DNA from 3 places in the Comamonas sp. UBA7528 genome. Region 3 is predicted to be linked to each of the others. Evidence: predicted binding sites of a transcription regulator. Region 3 holds the regulator's gene; each other region holds the start of a gene.
The links. Region 3 encodes HrcA, which represses chaperone genes, less so after heat shock. Its sites were predicted from a motif close to TTAGCACTCNNNNNNNNNGAGTGCTAA; they were not measured.
Positions count from the first base shown of each region.

Region 1 (10,625 bases), on a different contig from region 3:
ACTACGTGCCCGGCGTGTCGCACCATCCCATCTGGGCGGCAGCGGGCCTGTTTTTCGTGGTGCTGGGCGCAGGCAACTGGATCAACGGCCACGGCTGGGGCATGTGGTCGGTGCTGCTGGGCCTGGTCTGGTGGGGCGTGGTGCTCTACCAGTGGATACGCGATGCGGCGCGCGAGAGCGAGGCAGGGCTGTTCGGCCGCAAGATCGATCTGTCCTACCGCTGGAGCATGAGCTGGTTCATCTTCTCGGAAGTGATGTTCTTCGGCGCCTTCTTCACCGCCCTGTGGTGGGCGCGTGCGCATTCGGTGCCGGCACTGGGGGGCTTCGAGAATTCGCTGCTCTGGCCGGATTTCAAGGCCGCCTGGCCCTCGGTCTCTCCGGGCGCCACCACCTCGCCGGCGGGCACGGTGGAGCCGTTCCAGACCGTGGGGCCGTTCTGGCTGCCCACCATCAACACCGCGCTGCTGCTGACTTCGGGTGTGACGCTGACCATTGCCCACCACGCACTGCGCGCCGGCCAGCGTGCCCGCACCATCGCCTTCATGTGGGCCACGGTGATCCTGGGTTTTGTCTTCCTGTGCGTGCAGGGCTATGAATACCACCACCTGTACACGGACCTGAACCTCAAGCTCAACTCCGGCATCTACGGCTCCACCTTCTACCTGCTGACGGGCTTCCACGGCTTCCACGTGTTTGTGGGCATGCTGATGCTGCTGGTGATCACCTTGCGCCTGCACAGCGGCCATTTTTCGGCCCAGCGCCACTTCGGCTTTGAGGGGGCGGCCTGGTACTGGCACTTTGTGGACGTGGTGTGGCTGTTCCTCTACGTGCTGGTGTACTGGATGTGAGTTGGAACCAGGCAGGGCGATTGCCCTGCCGGTGGCTGGGCCCGAAGGTGCTGTCCGTGCCGGGGCTGTCAGCCGGCTGAAGGGATGGTGTCCTCAGAATGGCGGGGCTGCGGGGTCTGGCAGCGCTGCTTTGCGCAGCGATGGTGGCACAGTCCCCTGGCGGTGCCTACGAACGCAAGGGCAAGCCGGTGGGCTGGATGTACCCCAGTTTCCAGGCCAGCAGCAGGCAGAGGAACAGGGCGATCGACAGGCCCACGCGCACTGCCAGCGCACGCGCCATGCGGCGGCCGCGTTCGCTGTCCGACGGCGTGTCGTCGTCCTTGCGCAGCATGAAGAACAGGGCCGTTCCCAGGCTGGCGATGATGGCCAGAAAGGCCAGTGCAACAAGGTATCCCATGAAAGGCATTATCGGGTGAGTGTGAGGTGGCTTCCCAAGGGAATACGTGGATGGGTGGTACTGCTCGCCGCAGTGCTGTGCATGGCCCTGACGGCACGACTGGGCGGGTGGCAGCTGGACCGCGCGGCGCAGAAAGAGGCCTTGCAGGCCGCCATCGCGCTGCAGTCCGCGCAGCCTGTGCTGCGCAATACCGACTGGCCGGCACTGCGGGCCGCTGCGGATCATGCTGCCGAGCCGTCGGGCTGGTTGCACCGGCCCGTACAGCTGACCGGGCGCTGGCAGGCCGCACACACCGTCTACCTGGACAACCGCCAGATGCAGGGCCGGCCAGGTTTTTATGTGCTGACCCCGTTGCTGCTGGAGGGAGGCGGTGCCGTGGTGGTGCAGCGCGGCTGGGTGCCGCGCAATTTCCTGGACCGCACGGCCCTGCCGCCCATTGCCACCCCAGAAGGTCTGGTGCAGGTGCGAGGCCGCATCGCTGCAGCGCCCTCGCAGCTGTATGCGCTAGGGGCAGAGCCGGGCGTTGCCGACGTTGCGCGTATCCGCCAGAACCTGGATCTGCCGGCCTATGCGCAGCAGACGGGTCTGGCTTTGCTTCCGTGGAGCGTGGTGCAGACCGGCGCCGCCTCCGAAGGCCTGCTGCGCCAATGGCCGGTTCCGGATGCCGGGGTGTCCAAGCACTACGGCTATGCTTTCCAGTGGTTCGGTCTGTGTGCGCTGGTTGCACTGCTGTACCTGTGGTTCCAGATCCTGCGGCCGCTGCGCCGTCCCTCTTTTGATGCTGCCCATGCCCCCTGAATCGTCTGCTCCCCAGCCTTTGGGCCTGACCGTGCACAGCCTGCCGGAGGCCGGCGTACCCGAGCCGGCGCGCACCCGCAGCGGCCGCTGGAAGATGCTGGCCGTGCTGCTGGTCTGCGCGGCCCCTGTGATCGCGTCCTACTTCACCTATTACGTGGTCCGTCCCGAAGGACGCAGCAGCTTTGGCACGCTGATCGATCCGCAGCACCCCATGCCCGATGGTGTGCAGGGGCAGCGCCTGGACGGCAGTACCGTGCCGCTGGCCAGCCTGCAAGGGCAGTGGCTGCTGGTCAGCGTGGCCGGCGGCGCCTGCGAAGGCCGCTGTGCTGAGCATCTGTACCTGCAGCGCCAGCTGCGCGAGAGCCTGGGACGCGAGAAGGAGCGCCTGGACTGGGTCTGGCTGGTGAGCGATGCGGTGCAGCCCGATGCGGCCCTGCGGCCGGCCCTGGAGCAGGGCAGCGCGCTGCGCCTGCCGCGTGCGCAGGTGGCGCAATGGTTGCAGCCCGAGGCGGGCCACGCGCTGGAGGACCATCTGTACATCGTGGACCCCCAAGGCCACTGGATGATGCGCCTGCCCGCAGGCATGGAGCGCAGCAGCGCCGGCCGTGCCAAGCGCGATCTGGAGCGCTTGCTGCGGGCCTCTTCCTCCTGGGACCAGCCGGGGCGCTGAACCGGGGTGGCCTGCTGCGGCCCAAACCCTTGCGCAGCAGCCAGTCTCTCCGGAAATGTGCACCATGGCGCTGCATGGTGCGACCCTCGGGTTAGGATTTGCCATCCAGGCTGGGTGCGCCGCCTGCCGCAACGGTGGTGGTGGCCGCACGCAGCGTTTTGTATTTTCATGGTGGGTCCACCAGCCATGCCCCGTGTGACGGGTTGTGCGCTGACCCCGCCCATTGCGAGAGGGATCAGGATGGACAAACGACGGATGCTGCAAGGCCTGCTGGCCACTGGGCTGGTGGCCGGCATGGGCCTGGGGCTGGCGGGTTGCTCGCGCCAGCAGGAAGTCAAGCTGCAGGGCGTGGATGTGACGGGGGCCGAATACGCCAAGGACTTCCCGCTGCCCGACGCCGACGGCAAGCTGCGCTCCATCAAGGATTTCGCCGGCAAGGTGACCGTGGTGTTCTTTGGCTACACCCAGTGCCCCGATGTGTGCCCCACCACCCTGCAGGAACTGGTGGAGGTCAAGCAGATGCTGGGCGCCCAGGGTGACAAGCTGCAAGGGGTGTTTGTCTCCCTGGATCCGGAACGCGATACGCCGGAAGTGCTCAAGGCCTATGTGGGCAATTTCGACCCCGGCATGGTGGCGCTGACCGGCACCCCCGAGCAGGTGGCGGCCGTGGCCAAGGACTTCAAGGTGTTCTTCCGCAAGGTGGAAGGCAAGGTCCCCGGCGCCTACACGCTGGACCACACGGCCGGCCTGTACATGTACGACCCCCAGGGCCGCCTGCGCGCCTACCACCGCTACGGCGCTGGCGCCCAGCCGCTGGTGGCCGATGCCCAGGTGCTGCTGGCCGAAAAATAAGGGCTGATGCCGCTGGTAGCGGCATCAGGTCAAGGGCATCTTGCCGCAGGTCAATACCTGCGGCGTGCATGCCACGATAGCGCATCCCCAGAGATTGGTATTCGCTATGCATTGCGCGGTGGTGTTGATTTTTATCAACCGGGCACGTGGGACGGCTCCGCATATTGCACCTCTTCGGTGGACTGCCGTGAGCGCCGCATCCACCCGCAAAGCAACAAAGCGAAGGGGGTTTATGCGCATCAATCTGCCGGTCACCGCCGTGGAGCACCAGTTGCAGGATGGCGATACGCTGCTGTCTGCCACCGATCTCAAAGGCAACATCATCTATGCCAATGACGCCTTTTTGAGCACCTGCGGATACAGCTTCGAGGAGCTGCAGCAGCAGCCCCACAACATCATCCGCCACCCGGATACCCCGGCCATTCTGTTCGCCGACATGTGGGATACCTTGAAGCACGGCGCCAGCTGGACGGCCGTGGTCAAGAACCGCTGCAAGAACGGCGATTTCTACTGGGTGCGGGCCAATGCCAGCCCCATCCAGGCGGGCGGCAAGACGATTGGCTATCTGTCGGTGCGCACCAAGCCCACGGCGCAGGAAACCCAGGCCCAGCAGGCGCTGTATGACCTGCTCAACAGCGGCAACCACCAGTTGCAGGTGCGCCGCGGCTATGTATTCCCGCAGGGTTGGCGTGCCTGGTGGAGCCGCTTGCACTTTGTGTCGGCTACCACCAAGCTCTGCACCGGTGCCGCGGCCATGCTGCTGTGGGGCGTGGCGCTGGGTCTGGGGGCCGCCCTGGGCGTCCACAGCACGATCCTGCTGGCCATGGCGCTGGGCTGGGCATCATGCGCGCTGGGCGGCTTGCTGTGGATGGGGCGCCACCTGGTCTGGCCGCTGCACGCCGTGCTGCGCCAGGCGCGCCAGGTGGCCAGCGGGGAAAGTGCGCAGTCGCTGTTCCTGAGCCGGCGCGATGAAGTCGGCAGCCTGATGCGCAGTGTGGAGCAGGCGGGGCTGAACATGCGTTCCCTCGTCAGTGATATCGAAGGCAAGGCCGAGCAGGTCAGTGCTTGCGCCGGATCCCTGCAGACCGGCAATGTGCAGCTGGCGCAGCGCACCCAGCAGGCGTCGACCGATCTGGAGCAGGCGGCGCAAGCGCTGGCGCAGCTGGGGCAGACGATTGCCGGAACCCAGAGCCTGGCCGAGGCTGCCATGGTGCAGGCGCGCGAAGGCGTGCAGGGCGTGAGCCAGGGCCAGAGCTGCGTCGACCAGCTGGTCCAGGCCATGCAGGGCATTGATGTCTCCAGCAAGAAGGTGGCCGACATCGTGGGCATGATCGATGGCATTGCCTTCCAGACCAATCTGCTGGCGCTGAATGCGGCCGTGGAAGCCGCGCGGGCGGGAGAGCATGGCAAAGGCTTTGCCGTGGTGGCGGCGGAGGTGCGTCAGCTGTCGCAGCAAAGCGCCCAGGCCGCGCGGGACATCAAGAACCTGATCCAGGGTTCACGCCAGCAGGTGGAGCAGGGCCACGCTGCCGCCCAGACGGCACGCATCACCATGCATTCGGTGGTGGAAGGCATCGACAGCCTGGCCCAGTCCATGGGCCGTATCCTGGAGCAGACCCATGTGCAGGCGGCCGGCAGTGCGCAGATCAGCGACGCCGTGGCCCATTTGCGTGACCTGAGCGAGCAGAACCGCGGCATGGCCGAGGAAAGTGCCCAGCTCAGCGATGTGCTGGCGCTGCAGGCCCAGCGCCTGCACGGCGCAGCGGCGGTGTTCATCCCACGCCAGCGCCAGGCGTTGCAGACCCTGGAAGTCCGGGCCCTGGAAGCGGCCTGACAAAGGCGTGTGTAGATGCAGCGGCCTTCAGGGCCACCGGCATGCGTGGCGGAATGCACGGCGTGAAAAAAGGAGGCCCAGGCCTCCTTTTTTTGTGGGCGATCCGCCCATGGCTGCCAGGCCCTGCGGCCGCGCAGCGCTTACTGGCCGCGAATGCCTTGTTCGCGGATGATGGTGCCCAGGGCCTTCACATCCTGCTGGATGCGGTTGGACAGGCCTTCCGGGCTGCTGCCCACCACCTGCCAGCCCTGGACTGCCAGCTTGGCGCGCATGTCCGGGGTGCGCACGATGGCGCTGACGGCGGCGGCCAGCTTGTCCACATGGGCGCGTGGCATGGCCTTGGGGGCGGCCACAGCGTTCCAGATTTCCAGGTCAAAGTTCTGCACGCCCAGCTCCTTCAGGCTGGGCAGGCCGGGGGCCAGCGGGCTGCGGGCCGCCGAGGTCACGCCAATGCCGCGCAGCTTGCCGGCCTGGATCTGCTGCATGGCCAGCGCGGGCGGCAGCATGGACAGCTGCAGATCGCCGCCTTGCAGACCCTGGTACACCTGGGGGTAGCCGGCATAGGGCACATGTTCGGGCCGCAACGCGGAGCGGCTCTTGAGCAGTTCCATGCCCAGGTGGCCCACAGTGCCCACGCCGGGCGAGCCATAGCTCCACTTGCTGCCAGCCGCGGCACCGGCCGCGAAGAAGGCCTTGCCGTCCGGGGCATTGGCCGGTGCCGCCAGCACCAGTGGCGCCACGCCGATCAGGCTGACGGGCTGCAGGTCCTTCACCGGGTCGTAGCGCACGGCGGGGTTCAGCAGCTTGGCAATGGTCATATTGCCGTTGATCATCACGCTGAACGTGTGGCCGTCCGTGGCCTTGGCCACGGCTTCGGCAGCAATGTTGCCGCCCGCGCCCACCTTGTTTTCCACAATGATGGTCTGGCCCAGGGCTTTTTCCAGCGGTTCGGCCAGCGCCCGGGCCGTCAGGTCGGGGGAAGAGCCTGCGGGGAAGCCGACGATCAGGTGCAGGGGCTTGCTGGGCCACTGCTCGGCCTGGACCGCGCCCACGCTGCAGCCCAGGGCGGCCGCGCAGGCCAGGCTCATCAGGCTGCGGCGGCACAGCGTGGAGCGGGTGGATTCGGTCATGGCTTCTCCCAATGCAAAGTGATAGCTGCCTGCGCGGACGGCGTGACGGCGGGCAATAAAAAACCCGGAAATTATCCGGGTTTCAGGAGGCTGCAGGGCAGCCATGGGCGCAGTGCCTGTGTGGCACTGTGCGGTTTTGGCCGGGTTTATGCAAACTCGGCCAGCGCCTTCTTCATTTTCTTCATGGCGGCCACTTCGATCTGGCGGATGCGTTCGGCACTCACGCCGTACACGGCTGCCAGCTCGTGCAGCGTCATGCCGCCGGAGCCGTCATCGTTCACCTTCAGCCAACGCTCTTCCACAATGTGGCGGCTGCGGTCGTCCAGCGCCTCCAGCGCCTGGGCAATGCCGTCGGTGGCCATCACATCGCGCTGGCGCGATTCGATCATGGCTGTGGGCTCGTGGGCGCCGTCGGTCAGGTAGGAGATGGGGCCGAAGGCCTTGTCATCGTCGTCGCTGGGCGAAGGGTCCAGCAGCACGTCGCCACCCGACAGGCGGGTTTCCATCTCCATCACTTCCTCGCGCTTGACGTTCAGTCTGGCGGCGACGGAGTCGATCTCCTGTGCGGTCAGCGTGTCGCGGAAGGTGTTGTCGCCGGTTTCGATGGCGGCATCCGCCTTGAGCTCTTGCTTCATCGAGCGCAGGTTGAAGAACAGCTTGCGCTGGGCCTTGGTGGTGGCCACCTTCACCATGCGCCAGTTCTTCAGGATGTACTCGTGGATCTCGGCTTTGATCCAGTGCATGGCGTAGCTGACCAGACGCACGTTCTGGTCGGGGTCAAAACGCTTGACCGCCTTCATCAGGCCCACATTGCCTTCCTGGATCAGGTCGCTGTGGGGCAGGCCATAGCCCATGTACTGGCGCGAGATGGATACCACCAGGCGCAGATGGGACATGATCAGGCGCCCGGCGGCATCCAGGTCGTTGTGTTCTTTGAGCTTGCGCGCATAGTCCTGCTCTTCCTCTTGGGTGAGCATGGGCAGGCGGTTTACAGCGGAGATGTAAGCATCCAGATTGCCCAGCGGCGGCACCAGAGCCCAAGGATTCGCAGGTGCCAGAGCCGTTGCAGCCGTAAGGGTGCCCGTCTGTGTAGTCATTGCATTGATCCTTTCTTCCATAAATCCATATTAGCACTCTCTATGACTGAGTGCTAAGGCATAAGTTCCCGCGATGTAGGGCCAGGGGTCGTGACAAGTTGTCGCAGGCTCCGTACACCGTCACAGGATTTGTACTGGATTTGGAGGGCGCCAGTGCGTGGCACGTATAAAGCCTTGTAAATCATTGTTTTATCAAGATTTCATGGCTGGTGCCTGGAATGCCGGGGCGGCGGCCCTGGCGGCTGAGTGTGCACTTCCTGCCGCAGGGCGGTGCGGTGAAGCCCTTGCGAAAAGTATGTCCAAGTGCCCGCAGCGGGGCACTTGGACATACCCTGCTTAAAAGACAGACCGGGTTTGTCCCTGTCTAAGAGATTTTCAATGAAAGCGATTGCTCGATTTCATTGCGTGATTTGGGGGGCGGAAGCTACAGAAGCACGTCCGTGGGGGCGGGGCTTCTGATTCCGGTTACTCCAGCAGCAAGCTGCCCTCGCGCGCCACGATCTGACCGTGGGCGATGACCAGTGAGCGAACGGGGCGGGCGGCCACGGCGTGGGCGGGCGTCTGGGCGGGCACCAGCACCAGATCGGCTCGGCTTCCGGGTGTGAGGCCATAGTCGGCGAAGCCACAGACCGTGGCACCTGCGTGGGTGACGCAGTGCAGCGCTTGCTCGACTTCATCGTCGCGGCGCAAGTTGTAGCGCATGCCGATGAACATGGCGCGTTCCAGCATGTCAGGGCGGCCGTAGGGCGACCAGGTATCGCGGATACCGTCGTTGCCGCCAGCCATGGGCACGCCCGCGCGCTGGCAGGCACCCAGCGGCGGCACGCTGCGCGAAGGCGGCGCACTGGTGACCAGCGACACACCCAGTTTGGCCATGCGCGCCAGCAGCGCGCTGCGCTGGGCATCGCTCACATCGCCCAGGCAGAAGCCGTGGCTGATCACCACCTTGTTGTGCAGGCCGTGTGCTTCGGTACGGTCCAAGATCAGCTGGAGCGAGAAGGCGCCCATGTCGCCGGGCTCGTGCAGGTGGATGTCGAGCGGCTTGTTGTGGCGCTCGGCGATCTCGAACAGCACGTTCAGCGATTGGGCCGGGTCCAGGTCGATGGCACAGGGGTCCAGACCGCCCAGCACGTCCGCCCCCATGGCCAGGGATGCATCCAGCAGCTGTGCCGTGCCCTTGCGCTGCAGCAGGCCCGATTGTGGGAAAGCCACCACCTGAATATCTTGCCAGGGCGCCATGTCCGCGCGGGTCTGCAGCAGGCCCGCCACATGCTGGGTGCCAATGTCCGTATCCACGTCGGCGTGACTGCGGATGCGCGTGGTGCCCAACGCGAGAAACTCGCGTGCCATGCGCAGCGACTGGCTCGCACTGTCGTGCCGCGTTTGGGCGCGGTAGGTGCGCTCGTTGTTGATCTTGTCGACCAACTGGTTGCCCACCTCGTTGACGTACCAGTCCTGGCCCCAGAGTGTCTTGTCCAGGTGGGTGTGGGATTCGATCAGGCCGGGCAGTAGCAGTTGGCCCCCGCCGTCGATGCGCTCGGTACCTTCGGGTGTGTTCAGCGAGGTGCCCATGGCCGCGATACGGCCTTGCTCGATCAACAGGTCGCAGGCTGGCTCGCCCATGGGGCGAACGTTCTGCAGTAAAAGGCTGGAAGTGCTCACGTTGAATGTTTCCTGTAGGGATGGAGCCTATCGCACGGCACCGATTTCGGGCGTTGCGATCTGGCGCATCTTCTGGGCGTCTGCCAGGATCAGCTTGGCGAACTCAGCGGGCGTGCCGCCCGATTGGCCAATGCAGGCCTGGTCCAGCATTTTGATGACTTGGGGTTCGCGCATCGCTGCATTGATCTCGGTGTTCAGGCGTGTCACCACGGTCTCCGCGACACCCTTGGGGGCGAAGATGCCGGTCCATACGCCGAAGTCATAGTTGGGCAGTGCCTTGCTGGCCGACATGGCGGGGATGCCCTTCAGGACTTCACAGTGGGTCTTCGAGGTGGTGCCCAGTGGCTTGACCTTGCCCTCTTTGAGGAAACCCAGCACCGAAGGCACCATGAAGTAGCCGTAATCCACATTGCCGCCGATGATGTCGGTCAGCATGGGTACGCCGCCCTTGTAGGGGACGTGCTGTATCGACACCTTGGCCTGCTGGTTCAGCATTTCACCGGCAATGTGCAAGGCCGTGCCAATGCCGGAGGACGCAAAGGTGTCGGCACCTGCCTGGGTCTTGGCGCGCGCGAGCATGGCCTCGACCGAGGTGACAGGCACCTTGGGGCCGGCGACCAGCACCATGGGCATGACGCCCACCAGTGTGACCGGGCGCAGGTCCTTGGTGCCATCGTAGGCAATGGCGCTGTTGAAGTGGCGGGCCAGCACGATTTCGCTGTTGGACGCCAGGATGATGGTGTTGCCGTCTGGCTTGGCGCGCACCACACGCTGGGTGGCGATGGTGCCGCCAGCGCCGGCCACGTTATCCACAATCACCGGCACGCCCAGACGGCGGGACAGCGGCTCGGCGATCGTGCGCGCCAGCGTGTCGGCCGATCCGCCGGCGGTGAAACCCACCACCAGGGTGATGGGGCGGTCCGGCCACGCGGCGTGGGCGAAGGCGGATGCACCAGCCAGCGACAGGGCCGCCAGGGCTTTGAGAGGAAAAGCGGGAAGTTGCGCCATGGGTGAAAACTTTCTAGGGAACAGAGAAAAGACTCAGGCCGACAAGTGCCCGACAGGCGACGCAGAACGTCCGCTGATATGGCATGTCTCTCCCCATTGGTATGAGCTGGTTCAATACAATGGTTAATCAAATTTTATATTTTGGTTAACCAAAATTTTGGGTGAGACTCATATTTGTGCAGGTATTGCGCGTAAACCCTGATGCCTGGCGACGGCGGGTCCCCTGACTTGAACGCGGGGTGCCCGTGCCGCTAAGATTTCAAGCCTGTTGTCTTTGTGCTGTCCATGTCCGCCTCTTCCCGCCGCCTTGCTCCCCATGTCCCCAGCGA
Region 1 covers NZ_DLMU01000008.1:128,014-138,638, forward strand. The annotation lists gene B3349_RS09540 (cytochrome c oxidase subunit 3) at 1-848, shown strand, start outside; gene B3349_RS09545 (twin transmembrane helix small protein) at 1,015-1,245, opposite strand; gene B3349_RS09550 (SURF1 family protein) at 1,327-2,043, shown strand; gene B3349_RS09555 (SCO family protein) at 2,024-2,713, shown strand; gene B3349_RS09560 (SCO family protein) at 2,954-3,565, shown strand; gene B3349_RS09565 (methyl-accepting chemotaxis protein) at 3,798-5,399, shown strand; gene B3349_RS09570 (Bug family tripartite tricarboxylate transporter substrate binding protein) at 5,540-6,529, opposite strand; gene rpoH (RNA polymerase sigma factor RpoH) at 6,676-7,626, opposite strand; gene B3349_RS09580 (amidohydrolase family protein) at 8,092-9,288, opposite strand; gene B3349_RS09585 (Bug family tripartite tricarboxylate transporter substrate binding protein) at 9,316-10,296, opposite strand; gene B3349_RS09590 (GntR family transcriptional regulator) at 10,582-10,625, shown strand, end outside.
Region 1: rpoH (RNA polymerase sigma factor RpoH) is a predicted target of HrcA. The motif match lies at 7,657-7,683, and genes of this name have one in related genera.

Region 2 (10,625 bases), 150 kb from region 3:
GTGGATCCAGTGATGACACCAAACAATCCATCGAATCCCGCTGTACTGAGCATCCGGAATCTGTGCGTGCAGCTCAAGGGCGGCGACGGCAAAACGCTGGTCAGCGACCTGAGCCTGCAAGTGCATGCGGGCGAGACGCTGTGCATCGTGGGCGAATCGGGCTCGGGAAAATCGCTCACCTCGCTCGCCACCATGGGCCTGCTGCCTGCCGACAGCCTGCAGGTGTCCTCGGGCGTGATCGAGCTGGACGGCAAAGACCTACTGAGCCTGGACGCCGCGCAGATGCGTGCGCTGCGCGCTTCGCAACTCGCCATGGTCTTCCAGGAGCCCATGACCGCGCTGAACCCCGTGCACCGCGTGGGCAAGCAGATCGAGGAAGTGCTGAAGTTGCATTCCACGCTGTCGGCCCCACAACGCCGCACCAAGGTGCTGCAGATGCTGGAGGCCGTGCATCTGCCCGACATCGAGCGCATCTACCACTCGTATCCGCACCAGCTCTCGGGAGGCCAGCGCCAGCGCATCGTGATTGCGATGGCGCTGATCCTCAAGCCGCGCCTGCTGATTGCGGACGAGCCCACCACGGCACTCGACGTGACCACGCAAAAGCAGATTCTTTCGCTGATGCGTGAGCTGCAGGAAAAACATGGCACGTCGGTGGTCTTCATCACCCACGACTTCGGCGTGGTGGCCGAAATTGCCGATCGTATCCTGGTGATGAACCGCGGCAAGGTGGTGGAGTCCGGCACGCGTGAGGAGATCCTGGCCCGCCCGCTGCAGGAGTACACACGCATGCTCGTGTCCTCCGTTCCCAGTCTGGTGCCGCATGCACGTGCGCAGCCTGAGGGCGAGACGATTCTGCAGGTGCGCAGCCTGAACAAGACTTATCCGAAGTCCAAGGGTTTTCTGCACAAGCCTGAGATGGTGCTGGCTGCCAGTGAGGTGTCGCTCACGCTCAAGCGCGGCGAGATTCTGGGCATCGTGGGGGAATCTGGCTCCGGAAAATCAACCGTGGCGCGCTGCATCGTGCGACTGCTCGTCCCGAGCGGCGGCGAGATCCGACTGAAGCAGGACGACATCACCCACCTGAGCCGCAGCGCGCTGTTGCCGCTGCGCAAGCGCATCCAGATCGTTTTCCAGGACCCATACCGCAGCCTGAATCCGCGCCGCCGCATTGGCGATTCGGTCATCGAAGGGCTGCTGAACTACGGTATGCCGCGCGACGAGGCCATGGCCAAGGCGACGGAGGCGATGGATCTGGTGGGGCTGCCGCGCCAGGCGCTGGATCGCTTTCCGCACCAGTTCTCGGGTGGTCAACGCCAGCGCATCTGCATTGCGCGCGCGCTGGTCATGGAGCCCGATGTGCTAGTGGCGGACGAGGCCGTTTCCGCGCTCGACGTCTCGGTGCAGGCGCAGGTGCTGGAGCTGCTCGAAGAAGTGCGCCAGCGCGTGGGCATTGGCGTGCTGTTCATCACCCACGACCTGCGCGTGGCCGCGCAGATCTGCGACAGCATCATGGTCATGAAGAGCGGCCAGGTGGTGGAGGCCGGCACGGTGCAGCAGGTGCTGGGCGCGCCGCAGCAGGCCTACACGCAGGCGCTGATCGATGCGGCGCCGGGACGCCACTGGGACTTCCAGAACTTTCGTCCGGTAACCCAGGCACTTGCGGCCTGATCGGTCCTGATTCCCTTCGCTGCCCCCAGTCCGGGGGCACCCATTCAACAGAGAGAGATAGAAATGGCCAAAATTGTGTATGGCGGGTTTCAGCATGAGACCAATACGTTCGCGCCCGATCTGGCGGACTGGGCTGCATTCCAGGCTGGCGGTGGCTGGCCGGGTCTGGTTTCGGGCGAGAAGCTGTGGCCTACGATCCGTGGCTCCAACATTCCGGCGGCGGGCTTTGTGCAGGCGGCACTTGATGCTGGCGACGAAGTGGTGCCCACCACCTGGTGTGCGGCAAGCCCTTCGGCGCATGTGGAGCGGGAAACCTACGAGCGCATCGCCGCCCTGATCCTCGATGGCATCCAGCAAGCATTGCCGGTGGATGCCGTCTACCTCGATTTGCATGGCGCCATGGTGGCGCAGCATTTTGATGATGGCGAAGGCGAGTTGCTGCGTCGCGTGCGCGCCCTGGTCGGCAGTGGGGTGCCCGTGATCGCGACCCTGGATCTGCATGCTAACGTCACGACGCGCATGCTGAGCGAGGCAGACATGCTGGTGGCTTACCGCACCTATCCGCATGTGGACATGGCCGAAACGGGCGTGCGCGCATACAGCCAGCTCCTGCGCCGCCTGCAGACGGGCAAGCGCCCCGCCATGGCAGTGCAGCGTCTGCCCTATCTGGTGCCCATCTGCTGGCAGTGCACGGACATCGAACCGGCGAAAACGCTGTATCAGCAGTTGGAGGCAGGCGAGACCCCCGACACGCACATCTCATTTGCCACCGGTTTTCCGGCCGCTGACTTTGAAGAGTGCTCTCCCGTGCTCTGGGCCTATGCAGACACACAGGCACATGCTGACGCACTGCTGGCACCGCTTGCGCAGGCCGCACTCGCGGCAGAGTCGCACTTTGCGGGCAAGCTCTATGCACCGGCAGAAGCCGTGCACTACGCCATGGCGCATGCAGGCAGTGGCAAGCCCACCATCATCGCCGACGCGCAGGACAATCCCGGTGCAGGCAGCAACTCTGACTCCACCGGCATGCTGCACGCACTGGTGGCGAGCAAGGCGCAGAACGCGGCGATTGGACTGATCGTCGATGCGGCTTCTGCGGCCAAGGCACATGAGGTCGGCGAAGGCGCACGTGTGCGCCTGTCGTTGGGAGGAAAGTCGGGTGTGCGAGGCGATGTGCCGTTCGAAGCCGAATTCCTGGTCGAGAAAACCTCCGACGGCAAGGTCGATGCGACGGGCCCGTACTACCGGGGCTTCAAGCTGGATCTGGGAGCCTGTGCGTGCCTGCGCATTGATGGGGTGCGCATCGTCGTCGCATCGCAAAAGGTGCAGATGGCCGACCAGGCCATGTTCCGTGTGGTTGGCATTGAGCCCACTGCTCAGGACATTCTTGTGGTGAAAAGTGCGGTCCATTTTCGCGCCGACTACACGCCGATCGCGCGCGAAATCATTGTGGCAACCGCGCCTGGATCGATGCCTATGGTGCTGGAAAACCTGCCCTGGTCCAAGCTCAAGCCGGGCATCCGCATCGATCCTTGCGGCAAGACCTTCGAGCCGGTGGCGGCCTGAGCGGAGCTGCTTCACCAACCCTGCTCCACACAGGGCGTGAGCCTGCAGAAATATCGCAAGCAAAGTGACGTGCCACGCCAGCGAGAGTGCCTTGGCGGTACGGGACACCACGGGACAGTCGTTTTGCGTTGCGCCTAAGTGTTTGTTTTAAATGGATCGCTTAGGTTTGGGCGGCATCTTGGGCGTAGAGGCGGGCGGCGCCGCCCGCCAAAGCCATGGCCTGGGTCGCACGGTACTGTCTGGATCCAGGACACGCAGCACTGTGGGCGATGGGCGGAAGAGAGAGCGGGCACACGGGCATGCGTTACCAAGTAACGACTGGCTTGCGCCGTCACCAGACGGTAGAACAGCGCACGGTGTCTGGATCGGTGGTCAGGCTGCTGCAGCAGTTGCTGGCGCTGACGCCGAAGCACATATTCAGAGGTTGGAAGGCCTTGCCCAGGCCCCGGGCAGGGTGGTGCAAAGCGAAAGTCGAGGGACACCGGAAAGAAAGTCAAATGACGTTCTGCCGCAGCAGCGTTCCACAGTAACCCTGCTTTTCGAGCAACCTTGGCACTTGAAAGCTGGCGATTTCGCCTTATTATTAGCACTCGTAGGGGTTGAGTGCTAACAAGCACGGTCCCTCGCCTGTTTAGCCACGCTGACCTAGCGCAGCGTGGAACGGATAAATCCACTTTGTTGATTTCTAGGAGAAGTGAATGAACCTGCGTCCTCTGCACGACCGCGTGATCGTCAAGCGCCTTGAGAACGAAACCAAGACGGCTTCGGGCATTTATATCCCTGACAACGCCGCCGAAAAGCCTGACCAAGGCGAAGTGCTGGCAGTGGGCCCTGGCAAGCGCAACGACAAGGGCGAACAAATCGCTCTGAACGTGAAGGTCGGTGACCGCGTGCTGTTTGGCAAGTACTCCGGCCAGACCGTCAAGGTTGACGGCAATGAGCTGCTGGTGATGAAGGAAGACGATCTGTTCGCAGTCGTTGAGCAGTAAATCACGCAGTGATTTACCGGTGTCGCAGGCCCCTTGCTCCGTAAGGTAAAGGGCACAGGCCCGAAGCCAAGACACCAGCCCCCAGCATCCAAACTTTCAAATTCATAGCGGTTTCAGCACATTGGATGGGCTGAAACAGCCAAATTGAACCCATTTGTAGGAGCCAAACATGGCAGCAAAAGACGTAGTTTTCGGTGGTGAAGCACGTGCACGCATGGTCGAAGGCGTGAACATTCTGGCCAATGCCGTCAAAGTGACCCTGGGCCCCAAGGGCCGCAATGTGGTGCTAGAGCGCTCCTTCGGCGCCCCCACCGTGACCAAGGACGGCGTGTCCGTGGCCAAGGAAATCGAACTGAAGGACAAGCTGCAGAACATGGGCGCCCAGCTCGTGAAGGAAGTGGCTTCCAAGACCAACGACATCGCCGGTGACGGCACCACCACCGCCACCGTGCTGGCCCAGGCCATCGTGCGTGAAGGCTCCAAGTACGTGGCCGCCGGTCTGAACCCCATGGACCTGAAGCGCGGTATCGACAAGGCTGTCGCCGCCCTGGTGGAAGAGCTGAAGAAGCAATCCAAGGCCACCACCACTTCCAAGGAAATCGCCCAAGTCGGCACCATTTCCGCCAACTCCGACTCCGACGTGGGCGAAATCATTGCCCAAGCCATGGACAAGGTCGGCAAGGAAGGCGTGATCACCGTGGAAGAAGGCAAGTCCCTGGCCAACGAACTGGATGTCGTGGAAGGCATGCAATTCGACCGCGGCTACCTGTCGCCCTACTTCATCAACAACCCCGAAAAGCAAGCCGCGATTCTGGACAACCCCTTCGTGCTGCTGTTCGACAAGAAGATCAGCAACATCCGTGACCTGCTGCCCACCCTGGAGCAAGTTGCCAAGGCTGGCCGTCCCCTGCTGATCATTGCCGAAGACGTCGAAGGCGAAGCCCTGGCGACCCTGGTGGTGAACACCATCCGCGGCATCCTGAAGGTCGTGGCTGTCAAGGCTCCTGGCTTCGGCGACCGTCGCAAGGCCATGCTGGAAGACATCGCCATCCTGACGGGCGGCAAGGTGATCGCCGAGGAAGTCGGCCTGACCCTGGACAAGGTGACCCTGGAAGACCTGGGCCAAGCCCAACGCGTCGAAATCGGCAAGGAAAACACCACCATCATCGATGGTGCTGGCCAAGCTGCTGAAATCGAAGCCCGCGTCAAGCAAATCCGCCTGCAGATCGAAGAAGCGACCAGCGACTACGACCGTGAAAAGCTGCAAGAACGCGTGGCCAAGCTGGCCGGCGGCGTGGCCGTGATCAAGGTCGGCGCTGCCACCGAAGTCGAAATGAAGGAAAAGAAGGCCCGCGTGGAAGACGCCCTGCACGCCACCCGCGCTGCTGTGGAAGAAGGCATCGTGGCTGGTGGTGGCGTGGCCCTGCTGCGCGCCAAGCAAGCCGTGGGCGCTCTGTCCACCGGCAATGCCGAGCAAGACGCCGGTATCAAGCTGGTGCTGAAGGCCGTGGAAGCCCCTCTGCGCGAAATCGTGTCCAACGCCGGTGGCGAACCCTCGGTGGTGGTGGACTCGGTGCTGAAGGGCCAAGGCAACTTCGGTTTCAACGCTGCCAACGACACCTACGGCGACATGCTGGAAATGGGTATCCTGGATCCCACCAAGGTGACCCGTACCGCGCTGCAAAACGCTGCTTCCGTGGCTTCGCTGCTGCTGACCACCGAGTGCATGATCGCTGACGCCCCCAAGGCCGAAGGCGCTGGTGCTCCCGACATGGGTGGCATGGGCGGCATGGGCGGCATGGGTGGCATGGGCATGTAATTGCCTGTTGACCGCTGTGACAAGGGTGGGGCGCAGGCCCTGCCCGTCCCAGACCGACACAACCCGCACGCCGCAAGGCCTGCGGGTTTTTTCATGTCCGCAAGAGGCCATCGCCTCTGCCGTGGGTGTACCACCCGGTCCGCGATGCCTTGGCCTGCCGGCTGCCCTACACTTGGGCGCAGACCTTTCCCGATTTCTGACTTCCTGCCCGCATGACCTCCGCTGCCCCGCTTGTCCCTTTCGCCTCTGCCACGGCCGACCAGGCCACCGTGCACATTGATCTGGGAGAGCGCAGCTACCCGATCCGCATTGCCGCCGGTCTGTTGGGCGATGCCGCCACCTATGCCGCTTTGCCCAAGGCGGCCAGTGCGCTGATCGTGACCAACACCACCGTGGCGCCGCTGTACCTGCAGCAGGTGCGTGTCGCGCTGGCGGGGCGCTACCCGCAGGTGCATGTGGTGGAACTGCCGGATGGCGAGGCCTACAAGGACTGGCAGACGCTGAATCTGGTTTTTGACGCCCTGCTGCAGCATGGCTGCGACCGCAAGACCGTGCTGTTTGCGCTGGGGGGCGGTGTGATTGGCGACATGACGGGTTTTGCCGCCGCCAGCTATATGCGCGGCGTGCCCTTTGTGCAGCTGCCCACCACGTTGCTGTCGCAGGTGGATTCCAGCGTGGGCGGCAAAACCGCCATCAACCACCCGCTGGGCAAGAACATGGTCGGCGCTTTCTACCAGCCGCAGCTGGTGGTGTGCGATCTGGCTTCGCTCGACAGCCTGCCTGCGCGCGAGCTGTCGGCCGGGCTGGCCGAAGTCATCAAGTACGGCCCGATTGCCGATATGGCGTTCTTCGAGTGGCTGGAGTCGAACATTGACCGTCTGCGTGCCGGTGACCGCGCGGCCATGGCCCACGCCGTCAAGCGCAGCGTGGAGATCAAGGCCTGGGTGGTCAGCCAGGACGAGAAGGAAGCCGGTCTGCGCGCGGTGCTGAATTTTGGCCACACCTTTGGCCACGCCATCGAAGCGGGCATGGGCTACGGCAACTGGCTGCACGGCGAAGGCGTGGGGGCCGGCATGGTGATGGCGGCCCAGCTGTCGCAGGAACTGGGTATGGTGGACGCGGCCTTTGTGGCACGCCTGACCCGCTTGATCGAACGCGCCGGCCTGCCCACGCGGGGTGCCGTGCTGGACGCGCAGGATAACGCCGGCGCCTACCTGGAACATATGCGGGTGGACAAAAAGGCCGAGGCGGGCGAGATCCGCTTTGTGCTGATCGACGGCCCGGGCAAAGCCACCATGCGCGGCGCACCAGATGCCCTGGTGCGCCAGGTCATTGACCGGTGCTGCGCACCCGCCTGACACGCTGGCGGGGGAGGGGGCTGCGCGGCGGCTGGCAGTGCCGTGAGCGGCTGTGATGTCTCTGAACAGAGGAGTGGTGGATGGCGATGCAGGCACTGGCCCCTTGGGCATGCGACCCGGCTCATACACGGGGCAGGCGTTTTGCGGAGGTGGCGGCGCCCACGCGCAGCGACCACCAGCGTGACCGGGATCGCATCGTCCACTCTAGTGCCTTTCGCCGCCTGGTCTACAAGACCCAGGTGTTTCTGAACCACGAAGGGGATCTGTTCCGCACGCGGCTTACCCATTCGCTGGAGGTGGCGCAGCTGGGCCGCTCCATCGCCCGTCCGCTGGGCCTGAATGAAGACCTGGTGGAGGCCATCTGTCTGGCCCATGACCTGGGCCACACTCCCTTCGGCCATGCCGGCCAGGACATGCTCAACGCCTGCATGCGGCCCTGGGGCGGCTTTGAGCACAATCTGCAGAGCCTGCGCGTAGTGGACCAGCTCGAGGAGCGCTATCCCGACTTCGACGGGCTGAACCTGACCTTCGAGGCCCGCGAAGGCATCCTCAAGCACTGTTCACAGGCCAATGCCCAGAAGCTGGAGGCACAGGAGCCGGGTGGCGTGGCGGCGCGCTTTCTGCAGGGTGGCCAGCCTTCGCTGGAGGCCCAGCTGTGCAATCTGGCCGATGCCATTGCCTACAACGCACACGATGTGGACGACGGTCTGCGTTCCGGCTACATCACCTGGGAGCAACTGCTGACGGTCCCTCTGGTGGCCCGCTACCATGCCCAGGCGTTGGCCCAGCACCCGCAGCTGGCCCAGGCCGAGCACCAGCGCCGCCTGCTGTACGAAACCATCCGTCGCATGCTCAGCGACCAAGTGTATGACGTGATTGCCACCACCCGGCAGCGGATTGCCGCGGCGGGGGTAGGCAGTGTGGCTGCGGTGCGCGCCCATCCGGAAAAACTGGTGGCCTTCAGCGTGGACATGGCCAGGGAAAGCCACGCGCTGAAACAGTTTCTGTTCCGCAACCTCTACCGTCATGCCGAAGTCACACAGACCATGGACCATGCGCAGACGGTGGTCCAGGACCTGTTCTCCCTCTACCTGGCCCGCCCGCAGGAAATGAAGCCGCGCCATGCCACCAAGGCCCAGGCTGCTGCAAGTGAAGCCGGGCGTGCCCGTGCTGTGGCGGATTTCGTGGCGGGCATGACCGACCGCTATGCCGCCCACCAGCACGAACGGCTGACCGGAAAACGCCTGCTGGTCTGAAACGCTGCAAAGCGTTACGCTTGCAGCCGGAGGAGTCACAGATACGCTGCTGCCACCAGAATCAGGCAGCCGAACCGGGTGCCGTATACCGGTGTGCTCGGGCTTTGCGTCAGCGCAAAGTCCGCACCGTGCACGCAAGAGCGGCAGCCCGATAGAATTCGCGCCACAGAATCGATGAGAGAGAGGGGGCGTTGCGCCCCCATTTGCTTTTTGGGGCCCACATGACCGATACCACCATCCAGACCGACGCAGACCAGCCATCCTTTCCCGAAGACATGGTGATCGCCGACACCGTGCGCTGGCTGGAGCGGGCCGTGATCGGCCTGAACCTGTGTCCCTTTGCCAAGGGCGTGCATGTGAAGGGCCAGATCCACTACGTCGTCAGCCAGGCCACCGATGCCGAAGGTGTGGCCAATGACCTGCACCGCGAGCTGGAAGCCCTGGCCGAGACCAACCCCGAAAAGCGCGATACCACGCTCCTGATGCTGCCCGAGGCGCTGCAGGATTTCCTGGACTTCAACGACTTCCTGGAAATCGCCGATGCCATGGTGGAAGAACTGGATCTGGGGGGCATTTTGCAAGTGGCCTCGTTCCATCCGCGCTTTCAGTTCGAAGGCACGGATGTGGACGATGTGACCAACTGCACCAACCGTTCACCCTATCCCACGCTGCACCTGATCCGTGAGGAGAGCATCGACAAGGCCGTGGAGGCCTTCCCCGAGGCCGAGATGATTTTCGAGCGCAACATGGAAGTGCTGGAAGACATCGGCCTGGAAGGCTGGCTGGATCTGGACGTGGGCGCACGCTGCCCGGTGGCCGGCCACGGCGAACCCCAGAAGGCAGGCAACTGATGGCCAGGCACGACAAGAAAGGCCAGGGCGCCGCGAACACCGCCCCCTCGGCCAAGCCGGCGGCCCAGGACATTGCGGCCCAGCTGGAGCTGAAACCCGGCCAGAGCATCGCCTTGCTCAAGGCCTTGCACATCCTCACGCGCGACGGCAAGCTCAACCAGGATTCGCGCCGCAAGCTCAAGCAGGTCTACCACCTGTACCAGTTCATCGAGCCCCTCCTCAAGGAGCTGGGCGCAGACGATCACGCCGTGACGCTGGCGGACCATGGCGCGGGCAAGTCGTATCTCGGCTTCATCCTGTACGACCTCTACTTCAAGGCCCAGGGCCAGGGCCGCATCTACGGCATCGAGACCCGCGCACCGCTGGTCGAGGCGTCACAGAAGCTGGCGGCCGATCTGGGCTTCGAGCGCATGGAGTTTCTGAACATGTCGGTGGCCGAATCCACCCAGGCCGACTTCATGCCCGAGCGCTTTGACGTGGTCACGGCCCTGCATGCCTGCGACACCGCCACCGACGATGCCATTGCCTTCGGCCTGGAGAAAAAGGCCAAGGCCATGGTGCTGGTGCCCTGCTGCCAGGCCGAAGTCGCGGCCTGCCTGCGCCAGACCAAGGCATTGAGCCTGGCACGCACGCCGTTGGCCGAACTGTGGCGCCACCCCATCCACACGCGCGAGATCGGCAGCCAGGTCACCAATGTGCTGCGCTGCCTGTACCTGGAAGCCAGTGGCTACCAGGTGACGGTGACCGAGCTGGTAGGCTGGGAGCACAGCATGAAGAACGAGCTGATCGTGGCCCGCTACACCGGCCACAAGAAACGCGCGGCGGCCGAGCGCCTGCAACAGCTGCTGGCCGAGTTCGGGCTGGAGGCATTGGCGCAGAGCCGCTTCAAGCTGCCGCAACACCCGGTCGCGCAGGCCGCATCGGTGGCTGCCGTTGCTGCGGAAAATGCAGCCTGAGTTGGCGTTGTCCAGAGTGCTGATGGCCTGCGCCTGAACGCTGGCGGCTTCCAGCGCGGTTAGCCGTACTTCACGGCGTTGGCACTTGCGGTATGGGCAAGGGCGCCGATGTACGGGGCACGGGCAGAGATGCTGCAGCGCCCTGCTCCGCCAGCGGCA
Region 2 covers NZ_DLMU01000005.1:237,457-248,081, reverse strand. The annotation lists gene B3349_RS07035 (ABC transporter ATP-binding protein) at 13-1,671, shown strand; gene B3349_RS07030 (M81 family metallopeptidase) at 1,735-3,237, shown strand; gene groES (co-chaperone GroES) at 3,936-4,226, shown strand; gene groL (chaperonin GroEL) at 4,396-6,045, shown strand; gene aroB (3-dehydroquinate synthase) at 6,258-7,403, shown strand; gene B3349_RS07010 (deoxyguanosinetriphosphate triphosphohydrolase) at 7,484-8,659, shown strand; gene B3349_RS07005 (DUF1415 domain-containing protein) at 8,881-9,510, shown strand; gene B3349_RS07000 (class I SAM-dependent methyltransferase) at 9,510-10,466, shown strand; gene B3349_RS06995 (sensor histidine kinase) at 10,537-10,625, opposite strand, start outside.
Region 2: groES (co-chaperone GroES) is a predicted target of HrcA. The motif match lies at 3,821-3,847, and genes of this name have one in related genera.

Region 3 (10,625 bases):
CTACTACGACCGGTTCTTGCAGCAGTTTCCCGATGTGGCCAGCCTGGCGGCTGCGCATGAGGATGCGGTGCTGGCGCTGTGGAGCGGCCTGGGCTATTACAGCCGGGCGCGCAATCTGCACAAATGCGCCCAGGCCGTGGTACGCGACTTTGGCGGGCAATTTCCGCGCACCGCGGTGCAACTGGCCACGCTGCCGGGCATTGGACGGTCAACGGCCGCCGCCATCTCGGGCTTCTGCTTTGGAGAGCGGGCCGCGATTCTGGATGCCAACGTCAAACGGGTGCTGACCCGGGTGCTGGCGTTTGGCGACGACCTGTCGGTATCCCGGAACGAGAAAACCCTGTGGGCCTTGGCCGAAGACCTGCTGCCCACTGACGACCTGCAGGTGCAGATGCCGCGCTATACCCAGGGCCTGATGGACCTGGGGGCCACCGTCTGCCTGCCGCGCAGCCCCAACTGCCTGATCTGCCCCGTGCAGGTGCTGTGCCAGGCTGCCGCCCAGGGCAATCCGCAGGATTACCCGGTCAAGACGCGCAAGACCAAGCGCAGCACGCAGGCCTGGTGGTTGCTGGTGTTGCGGGATGCCGCAGGCCACACCTGGCTGCAGCGCCGCCCGTCCAGCGGTATCTGGGCCGGTCTGTATGCACAGCCTGCCTGGGAGGCTGCCGTGGACGGCGTGGATGCGGCCGTCGCCGGACTGGGAGCCGTGCAGTCCCGCCAGGATTTGCCAGCTGTGCTGCATGTGCTGACCCACCGCGATCTCTTCTTGCACCCGGTGGTGGTACAGCTGGAAGGGGATCGCCCTGCGGTGGCCGGTGACTGGGCTGCGGGGGGCGCGTGGTTCAGCCCGCGGGCGTGGCCCGGCCTGGGGTTGCCGGCGCCGGTGCGGCGCTTGCTGGAAAGCCTGGAATAAGCCGAGCCGGAGCGGTGTACGGTGGGTGGCGTGCAGGCCGCTGCACGCCACCTGCTGTGCCCATTCTCAATGGCGGCGCTGGTCCATTTCGCGGTGGCGGCGCAAGGTGGTCCACTGGCCCAGGTAATGGTTGGCCAGTTGCTCCACCAGATAGACCGAGCGGTGCTGGCCGCCGGTGCAGCCAATGGCCACCGTCACATAGCTGCGGTGGTTCTGGTTCAGCATGTCCAACCAGTGGTCCAGAAACTGGATGATGTGGGCCTGCATGCGCTGCACATCGGGTGACTGGCGCAGATAGTCCATCACCGGCTGGTCCATGCCGGTCAGGGGGCGCAGCTCCTGCTCATAGTAGGGGTTGGGCAGCATGCGGACGTCAAACACATAGTCGGCATCCACCGGCAGGCCGTGCTTGAAGCCAAAGGACTGGAACACCAGCGTCATCTGCCCTGGCGGGACCGAGATCAGGCTCTTCACATAGCTTTGCAGCTGGGCGGAGCGCAGATTGCTGGTGTCGATCACGTGCGCGCTCTCGCGCAGCGGGCCCAGCAGTTCGCGTTCGTCCTCGATGGTTTGCACCAGGGCCAGGCGTGCGCCGTCCGTGTCCTGGCGCGAGAGCGGGTGGCGGCGGCGGGTTTCGGAAAAGCGGCGCACCAGCGTGCCGGTGGAGGCGTCCAGAAAGATGGAATGCACCACGGCACCACGCGCCTTGAGGGCGGTCAGTTGCTCGGGCAGCAACGGCAGGCCCTTGGGGCTGCGCGCGTCCATGGCCACGGCCACCTTGTGCCCATAACGGCTGGGCTCCAGCTGGGTCAGCGGGCCCAGCAGCTCGGGCGGGAGGTTGTCCACGCAGTAATAGCCCGCATCTTCCAGTGCGTGCAGGGCAACGGACTTTCCGGAGCCGGACATGCCGGTGATGAGTACAACTTCCAGGGCCATAGCGCGATACGTCTCCTTACAGCGCTCCACTATAGGCGATCAGCCCACATGGGCCTGGGCCAGCATTTCCCGGGCATGTGCCAGCGTGGTGTCGGACAGGCGCTCGCCGCCGAGCATGCGGGCCACTTCCTGCACCCGGGCCTGCTGCTGCACGGGGGTGACCGAGCTGGTGGTGGCGCTCTTGTCGCGCCGCTTGCTGACCACATAGTGCTGGTCGGCGCAGGCGGCGACCTGGGGCAGGTGGGTGACGGCCAGCACCTGGCGGTCGCGGCCCAGGGCGCGCATCAGCTTGCCCACGGTCTCGGCCACGGCGCCGCCTACGCCGGAGTCCACCTCGTCAAAAATCAGGGTGCCGGCCTGGCCCAGCTGGCTGGTGGTGACGGCAATCGCCAGCGACAGCCGGGACAGCTCGCCGCCCGAAGCCACTTTGCCAATCGGGCGCGGTGTGGCGCCCGGGTGACCGGCCACCAGAAACTGCACGCCATCCAGGCCGCTGGGTGTGGGTTCTTCCAGCTTGTCCAACTGCACGGCGAATTTGCCGCCCTGCATGCCCAGGCCCTGCATGGCCTGGGTGATGGCGCGCGAGAGCTTGGGTGCGGCCTTGGCGCGCTGCAGCGACAGGGCGCGTGCGGCGGCCTGGTAGGCCTCGTGTGCCTGCTGTTCCAGCTGGCGCAGCCGGCCCACATCGACCACGGCATCCAGCTGGCGCAGTTCGTCGCGCCAGGATTGCAGCAGACCGGGCAGCTCTTGCGGCGTGCGCTTGTAGCGGCGCGCCAGCTGCATCCACAGCGTCAGGCGACTGTCCAGTTCTGCCAGGCGTTCGGGGTCCAGCTCGGTGCGGCGCAGATAGCTGTGCAGGCTGTGGCGGGCATCGTTGACCTGGGCCAGGCTGGAAGCCAGCACATCGGCAATCGCCAGGAATTCGGGCTCCAGGTGTTCCTGGTGCTGGAGCGTGCTGTGGGCGCGGGTCAGCGGGCTGGTGATGCCGGTTTCATCGTCTTCCAGCAGATGCAGTGTGCCCAGAGCGGTTTCCAGCAGGCTCTGAGCGTGGGACAGACGGGTGTGCTGGGTGTTCAGCTCTTCCCATTCATCGGTGCCGGGGCTGAGTTTGTCCAGCTCGCCAATCTGCCACTGCAGGCGTTCACGTTCGCGCTGCAGCGTGTCCTGGGCGGCCAGAGCATGTTCCAGGTTCTTGTGCGCGGCACGCCAGGCGGCCCAGTGGGCGCGCAGCGATTGGGCGTCCACGCCGGCGTAGGCATCCAGCAGCTCGCGCACGGCTTCGGGCCGGGTTAGGCTTTGCCAGGCGTGCTGGCCGTGGATGTCCAGCAGCGCATCGCCCAGGTGGCGCAACTGGGTGGCTGTGGCCGGTGCGCCGTTGATCCAGGCGCGGCTGCGGCCCTGGGCATCGATCACGCGGCGCAGCAGCAGGCTGTCTTCCTGGGCAAAGCCGCCTTCGTCCAGCCACTGGGACAGGTGGGGCGGGCAGTCGAATTCGGCGGTGATATCGGCCTGGGGCGTGCCTTCGCGCACCACGCCGACATCGGCACGGCTGCCCAGCACCAGCTGCAGAGCGTCGATCAGAATGGATTTGCCGGCGCCGGTTTCGCCCGTCAGCACCGTGAAGCCGGCGTGCAGGTCCAGGTCCAGCGCCTGCACGATGACAAAGTCGCGCAGTGCAATGCGTTTGAGGGCCATGGCTCAGGTGCCCCCTTCGTTCCAGCCCAGTTTCTTGCGCAGCGTGGCGTAGTAGTTCCAGCCCAGGGGATGCAGAAAACGGATGCCATGGAGCGCACGGCGCACATAGATGCGGTCTCCGTGGCGCAGCGAGGCCAGCGACTGCATATCGAAATTGGCGCTGATGTCGCGTCCGCCCACCACCTCGATCATGACTTCGCCCTGGTCGGGCAGCACGATGGGGCGGTTGGACAGGGTGTGGGGGGCAATGGGGGCCATCACCCAGGCGCCCACGGACGGATGCAGCAGCGGACCGCCCACCGACAGCGCATAGGCGGTCGAGCCGGTAGGTGTGGCCACGATCAGGCCGTCGGCACGTTGGTTGGAGACGAAACGGCCATCCACCTCCACCCGCAACTCCACCATGCCCGAGGTGCTGCCCCGGTTGACGACCACATCGTTCATGGCCAGGGCCTCGAACACGCATTCATCGCCCCGCATCACGCGGGCTTCGATCAGCGGGCGGCTGTCTTCTTCGTAGCAGCCTTCCAGCATGGCTTGCAGCGTGGGCTGGAAGTTCTCATCCAGCGGGATGTCGGTGACAAAGCCCAGGCGCCCTTGGTTGATGCCGATCAGCGGCGTGCCGTAGCGTGACAGGTGGCGGCTGACGCCCAGCATGGTGCCGTCGCCGCCCATGACCAGGGCCAGATCGCAGGCTTGCCCCAGGGCGTCCACATCCAGACTGCGGTACTGTGCGGGCAGACCCATGTGCAAGGCGGTCTCGGCTTCCACAATCACTTCACAGCCCTGGGTGGTCAGAAAAGCTGCAATATCTTCCAGGGCCTGGCGCGGGCTGTCCTGGGGAAGGCCCGTGGGGGAAGCGACACGGTACTTTCCGATCAGGGCTACATGGCGAAACTTGGACGTCATAAGGGAAATTACATCATTAAAATCGTTCCATGCTCGATGATCGTTCCAAGTTGTTGTTGAAAGCGCTGGTCGAGCGCTACATTGCCGACGGCCAGCCTGTGGGGTCGCGCACGCTGTCGCGCGCCTCCGGCCTGGAACTGTCGCCGGCCACCATCCGCAATGTGATGGCGGATCTGGAGGAACTGGGCCTGATCGTCAGCCCCCACACCTCCGCAGGCCGCGTGCCCACCGCCAAGGGCTACCGGCTGTTTGTGGACACCATGCTGACCGTGAGCCGCGACATGCTGCCTGCGCAGGAACTGGTGCCGGAACAACCGCAGAAGGTGATTGCGAACGCCGCCAACATGCTGTCCAGCCTGTCGCAGTTTGTCGGTGTGGTGATGGCGCCGCGGCGCAGCTCGGTGTTCAAGCACATCGAGTTCGTGAAGCTCTCCGAGCGGCGCGTGCTGGTCATCATCGTGTCGCCGGAAGGCGATGTGCAGAACCGCGTCATCTTCACCGACCATGATTTTTCGGGCTCGCAACTGCTGGAAGCGTCCAACTTCCTGAACGCGCACTACGCCGGTCTGGCCATCGAGCAGGTGCGCGAGCGCATGCAGTCCGAAGTGGAGCGCCTGCGCACCGAGGTGGCCAACCTGATGCAGGCGGCGGTCAATGTCAGCGCCGAGGCCATGAACCCCCAGCCCCAGGAGCAGGTCATCATCTCGGGCGAGCGCAATCTGCTGTCGGTAAGCGATTTCTCCAGCGACATGGGCAATCTGCGCAAGGCGTTCGAACTGTTCGAGCAAAAGACCCAGATCCTGCGGCTGCTGGATTTCTCCAGCCAGGCCGAAGGTGTGCGCATCTTCATTGGCGGCGAAAGCCAGGTTGTGCCCTTCGAGGAGCTGTCCGTGGTCAGCGCGCCTTACGAGGTGGACGGCCAGATTGTGGGCACGCTGGGCGTGATCGGCCCCACGCGCATGCACTACGACCGGATGATCCAGATTGTGGACATCACCTCCAAGCTGGTCACCAATGCGCTGAGCAGCCGGCGCTAAGCCGTTACAATGCGTGCGCCCTGCCATGCGCCGGGCTGGCAAGGGGCGTTAGCTCAGTTGGTTAGAGCAGAGGACTCATAATAGCTCCGCCCAAACAACTTGATGTCTTGCAAGTGATTGATTTTAAAGAGTATTGCGGTGTTTGAGGTGGTGTAGAAAAGGGTTCTTTTCCATTATTTTTCCACCGTATAAAAAAGTGGGTCAGAAGCCTGAGGTGCTTAGGTTTCTCACCATGCTTTGAAGTTTTGGTGTTATCGTTTTACGATGACTTGGGGCCTTAGCTCATGTCGGTTAGAGCAGCGGACTCATAATCCGTTGGTGCCCGGTTCGACTCCGGGAGGCCCTACCATCAATGTTTTGATGCTGCGGAATGCGTAGCATGCAAGACAAGAAAAGAGCGATGCTTTCCTTTTGGAGGCATCGCTTTTTGTTATGTTGAGTTGTATTTTTGGCAACTTAGTTGGACTGTTCTTGACTCGTGACACCTTTTTGGTGAATGGGTTCCGGAAGTCCATGCACCAGGGTTTCCGCTTCGCCGAGAAACTCGCGCACCCTCAACCTTCGCAGTGCCCAAAAAGCGTAGACCCCGGAAGCGAAGCTATCGGGGTCTGTGCGTTCTCCGAAATTGGCAGAGCTAAGCCCGTCTCGTCTGGCTGCTGCCTAAGCAGTAGTCAGACGAGGCGGGCGGCCCAGGGGCGCATCCCCTTCAAGCGTGGCGAACGATGTTCTCGAATGCGAGCTTCGCAGTCTTGTAGTGCATGAAGCCCGGGGCGCCGTTCGGCTCCAGCACCACGAAGGCCCAAACCCCACCGGCCACGAACGTCTTCCGCACCCGGCGCTCACATCCAGCTGCCTCGAGCGCAGCATTCACAGTCGCTTCCGTGCAGCGCATCGGGAAGTTGAACTGCTTCTTCTGCAGCCCATGCAGCTGCGCAATCTCCTCTTGCATCGCTGTGATACGCGCTTGCAGAACGTCAATACGAGTCATCTTTGCTTGCTTCATTTTTGTCTCCAAAGTTGGGTAGTGATGACACGTATAGCGATGCGTTTTATACGTAGCCTTGGAGGTTCTCTGTTCTGCGCGAAAATGACGCTCAAGGGGGCCAAAAAAGGAGAGATTTGTGATTGATTTGCTGCCGCTGCTTGAGAACGCTACAAAGAAAATGAGGGAATCTATGACGCAGTGGTTCGCGGGCTACCCGCCGGGAATGCCCTGGACAATTGTGTCGGACTACTGCATCGGTGATAAAGAAAAGAATAACGATGTTTTTTCATTTGTCGTCATTGCAAATCACGATAAAACCGAGAACATCATTAAATATATTTCGGCGGCAGTACCCCGAGACCTTAAGAAAGTCCAGAGCGCACCCCTCGGCTTGATTCAGTATTTGACGTGCCCACAGCCCATAACTTTTAGCGTGTCTTTTGTCATAGACCAGGAGTCGTCATTGCTACGGGATTACTTACGTGTCGAGGACATGGTGGACTTTATTCCCGATTCCTCTGAAACGATAGAAATCTTTCGGAACAACTCTCATGCAAGCAGTTCAGTGGACCCCAAGTACTTCGACGAAGCGCTTCAACGTCTGCGCGTATTCGGGAAAGACCTGACCCGAAAGCAGCCGAATGCAAGGCTATCGCGTCAAATTCATCTTGCGGCGGCATTTGCCGCAATCATGTTTTCATTAGTGACTGAATCGACGGGAGCTGGATATATCCGATGGATTTCTGACCGGGATAAGCTCATTGAGCACAATGATACAGTAGTGTATGACTTGGCGTACTTCTACTTCGCATTAATGGCTTCGAACCGGCCTGGCTTAACTCGTGATGCGGAGGGCCACATTAGAGTAGAGATACCAAAAATCATGTTCGAATTGCCGGATAAAACAGGGAAGAATCGTTTCGATGCGCTTATCAGGCTACCTGATTACCTCGCAGGAACCTTAGCTGACATGGCTCCTGACCTTTCTTGCTCAAGAGAGAAGTTCTGCGAAATAGTAGATAGTGTCTTTGTTGATTCGACGACAAACTGCGTCGTGCAGCTGTCGTCGAATGGCGAGCGAATTACTATCAGGAATGCCTCACTGCGTACTGAGCAATAAGACGGGCCCTTTTTAAGCAGCATGAGCTGCGTTGTTCGCATCCGCGTGAGCCTGCTCTGCCGCGTCGTGAGCCCAGGCGGCTTTGAACAGCTCAGGGCGGACGGTGTCTGTCCACGACTTGCCAGGAGCGGGCGCGGCGAGGCTGAGGGACACTTCGCGGGCCAGGTCGCGAAGTACGCAGTCGGCGCCTCCGCACAGCTTGAGCAGGGCGTGGTACTCCGCGTGCGAGATTGCGATAGTCGTCATGTAGTCGCGATTCGCTGAGCGACCAGGAGGCAGAGTGCGACCGGGTTTGAACACATACAAGTGCGGGCGTTGAGTCATTGCTTTCTCCGAAAAGTCGGTGGATGGAATGACTCGTATAGCGATGCGTTTTATACGGGGTTGCGGCGGACGCTCTTGTCTTCTTCAGGTGCTAAGCCACCTTCACGCACACCGGCAGGAATAGCGGGTAAGGGCTCAAAGCCCGCTGGGAAGGCGGCAGGGAATGGGCGCATGGCCTTGCCGTTGTCGTCGTACCAGCGAGAGAACGTGAGTGGCGCATAGTCCTTCACACTGGGCTTGAAAGCCGTGCCGGTTTGGCCGGCAGGACGTGGAGAGCGGCCGACCACGGGAAGGCTGCCGCGGCAGGACTTGTACTCGGGGGTGCCAGCACGACAGAACACACGAGTCACGATTGCACCTTCGCCGGAGTGGGGGAAGTCGGTCAGGATTTCGTAGGTTCCCGTGTTGCGCAGCTCGATGATGTCGCCTTCCATCAAACGAGGAAATTGGTCAGGGACCACTGCCGCGCGGAAGGCAAAACGCACGCCATGAGCCCAAATGGGTAAATAGCCAGGGAGCGGCGGGTCCAGCAACGTCATGTACGACTCGACGATTCGGAAGTGGTATGTACCGTTATCCGACTCCACGCCCAAGGGCATGTAGCTGGTGCGACGAGGCAGCACCAGGTCGCCAGTAAACAGTTCGCTGCGACTCACCTCAGCGTAGACGTGCGCGTTGACGGAGTCTTCGTGCAGCTCATAGCCATGGTTCTGCATCTTTGTGACAGTCTTCATGTACTGCGCGCAGCCGGACTGCGTCACGACAGCAGCGAATGCAAGCGCTGTCTTGATTGAAAACGTGGAAATCTTCATTGCTCTTCATTTGTAACTCAACGTTCTCAGTTGTAACCTGGATTTCGACGAGAGCAGCACAGTTACGCAATAACAACGAAGCGAAGAAGCATCCCATAATCAAAGTAAGAAAACAGGGAGGACTCTGTATGTCGCCGAAAGTTAAAGAAGCATTCGAGCACTGGATAAAGATGCCCAGCTGGCACACAGGGCACGCGGCAGATGAAGGCCGTTTCTTTGCGTTTGTCTGGACTGTCTGCAGGGTGTCTCGGAAGCCACCCACTGAGAGAGAAGTGCGAGAAGAAATCATGCGAGCGTGGTCGGAACGCCTCGGTGCGGAGTTTGTAGGGGAAAAGGCTCTGTATTTCTCGGGTCTGTACCAGACGCTTTATGACTTCGCGAAGGCTCGAAACGAGGCGCGGTTTTTCCTCACGGATGAAGATGGAGCCCCCCTTATTTGAAGGTGATTTCAGGCCAGGGGGCTCCCCCCTGGCCATTCCGCAAAACCCATACAGGGCGTGGCTTTCCGGGTGCTTGACCGTTGCCACCCAGACAACGGTCAAGACAACGGTGAATCAGCCCCTTAATGCTATACAGCTGCGATACGAGGCGATGAACTTTGCGTGCAGCCCGGAGCGGGCGGAAGGAGTGCCGCGGGTGTACGCGCCCGGGCGCCACGTGCGGAGGTAGAGGGCCCAGGCGCCTTCAGCATCGCCGAGGGCGGGCAGCGGGTGAGGGTCGGAGTAGAGCAGCAAGCGGGCGAGGCCGGCAGCAAGGACGTCGCAGTGCTCGATTGCGTTCCAAATAGCCGCGTCGGTGGCTGGCACGTTGTGGGCCGTGTAGAGGGCTGCTGCGAGCGTGCGTGTCGCGGAGTGAGTGCGGACGCCGTGGACCATCCCGCCGCCTTGTTCGGCTTGCCAAAAGCTCTTTGCGGGGCCGAGGGGGGCTACCCTCGAGTTGGCGGCGGTGCAGGAAGAGAGACTTTTGCAGGCTTATCGCGAGGAGGATGGCACGGACAGCCGGTGTGTTGAGGGAAGGCGGTAGCTGGGTGAGGGCAGCGGCTACGGCAGCGCGGCCAAGGGCGAAGGACATTCGAGATGCTCAGTAGTTTGAACATCTCATGTAGCAAGCACTCTATGCGCTTCGCGTATGCACCACGAAAGGAGCGGCGGGAAGGATTACTCCGGCTCTTAGTCTTTGCCGTTCCCGAAAATCTTGGGTAGTAGAAGCGGTACCAGGACCGACACTATCGTCACGAGCAAGAGGATTTCGAAGAGGGTAGTACTCATGCTTGGAATGTTAAGCCCACCCCGTCCTGTCCTGGTGCATAGTCGCGCAGCGACACCAAAAGAGAAGTCAGTGCGACTAGCTTCCCTGCGGTTCCTTTCTTCTGAGGTGTTCGTTCTCAGGTGTCGAACTTCTGCATGATTTAATAAATGATTTCGGACCCCGTAAACCCAATGCCGGTGCGGGTTTCCAGCCATCGCGGTGTGTGATTTCGCCGAAGTCGGTGTGTAACTTCGCCAAACAATGCTTATTTTTTAAGCAACTTTGGGCTGATTTCCCGCCCCGCCCACCTCTCCGGTGTGTAACTTCTCCAATTGCCTGGCCCTCCGGTGTGTGATTTCGCCAATTCCGACGCTTAAAACCTTGAGAGCAATAGTTCGCGCCATTCTTTGCTATTTATTTTGAACTTTTGCAGTCGACGGTGTCATATAAAACACGTTGCTATACACATCAAGAACAGCAAATCGTTGTTCTAGCAACCGCCACTTCCCAGGAGACAAAAATGGCTCGACTTATCACTCGTACTTTCGGCAATCGCACCTTCCTTGACTTCCCCGTGAGCTTGAACGACAACGCTTTTATGTTCTGTCGTGGGACCAGTGAGCTGGCCCTCGTAGCCCCGGGTGAT
Region 3 covers NZ_DLMU01000005.1:88,164-98,788, reverse strand. The annotation lists gene mutY (A/G-specific adenine glycosylase) at 1-913, shown strand, start outside; gene rapZ (RNase adapter RapZ) at 980-1,849, opposite strand; gene recN (DNA repair protein RecN) at 1,889-3,544, opposite strand; gene B3349_RS06280 (NAD kinase) at 3,548-4,453, opposite strand; gene hrcA (heat-inducible transcriptional repressor HrcA) at 4,483-5,490, shown strand; tRNA gene B3349_RS06270 (tRNA-Ile) at 5,762-5,839, shown strand; gene B3349_RS06265 (hypothetical protein) at 6,197-6,493, opposite strand; gene B3349_RS06260 (hypothetical protein) at 6,612-7,595, shown strand; gene B3349_RS06255 (hypothetical protein) at 7,970-8,731, opposite strand; gene B3349_RS06250 (hypothetical protein) at 8,860-9,171, shown strand.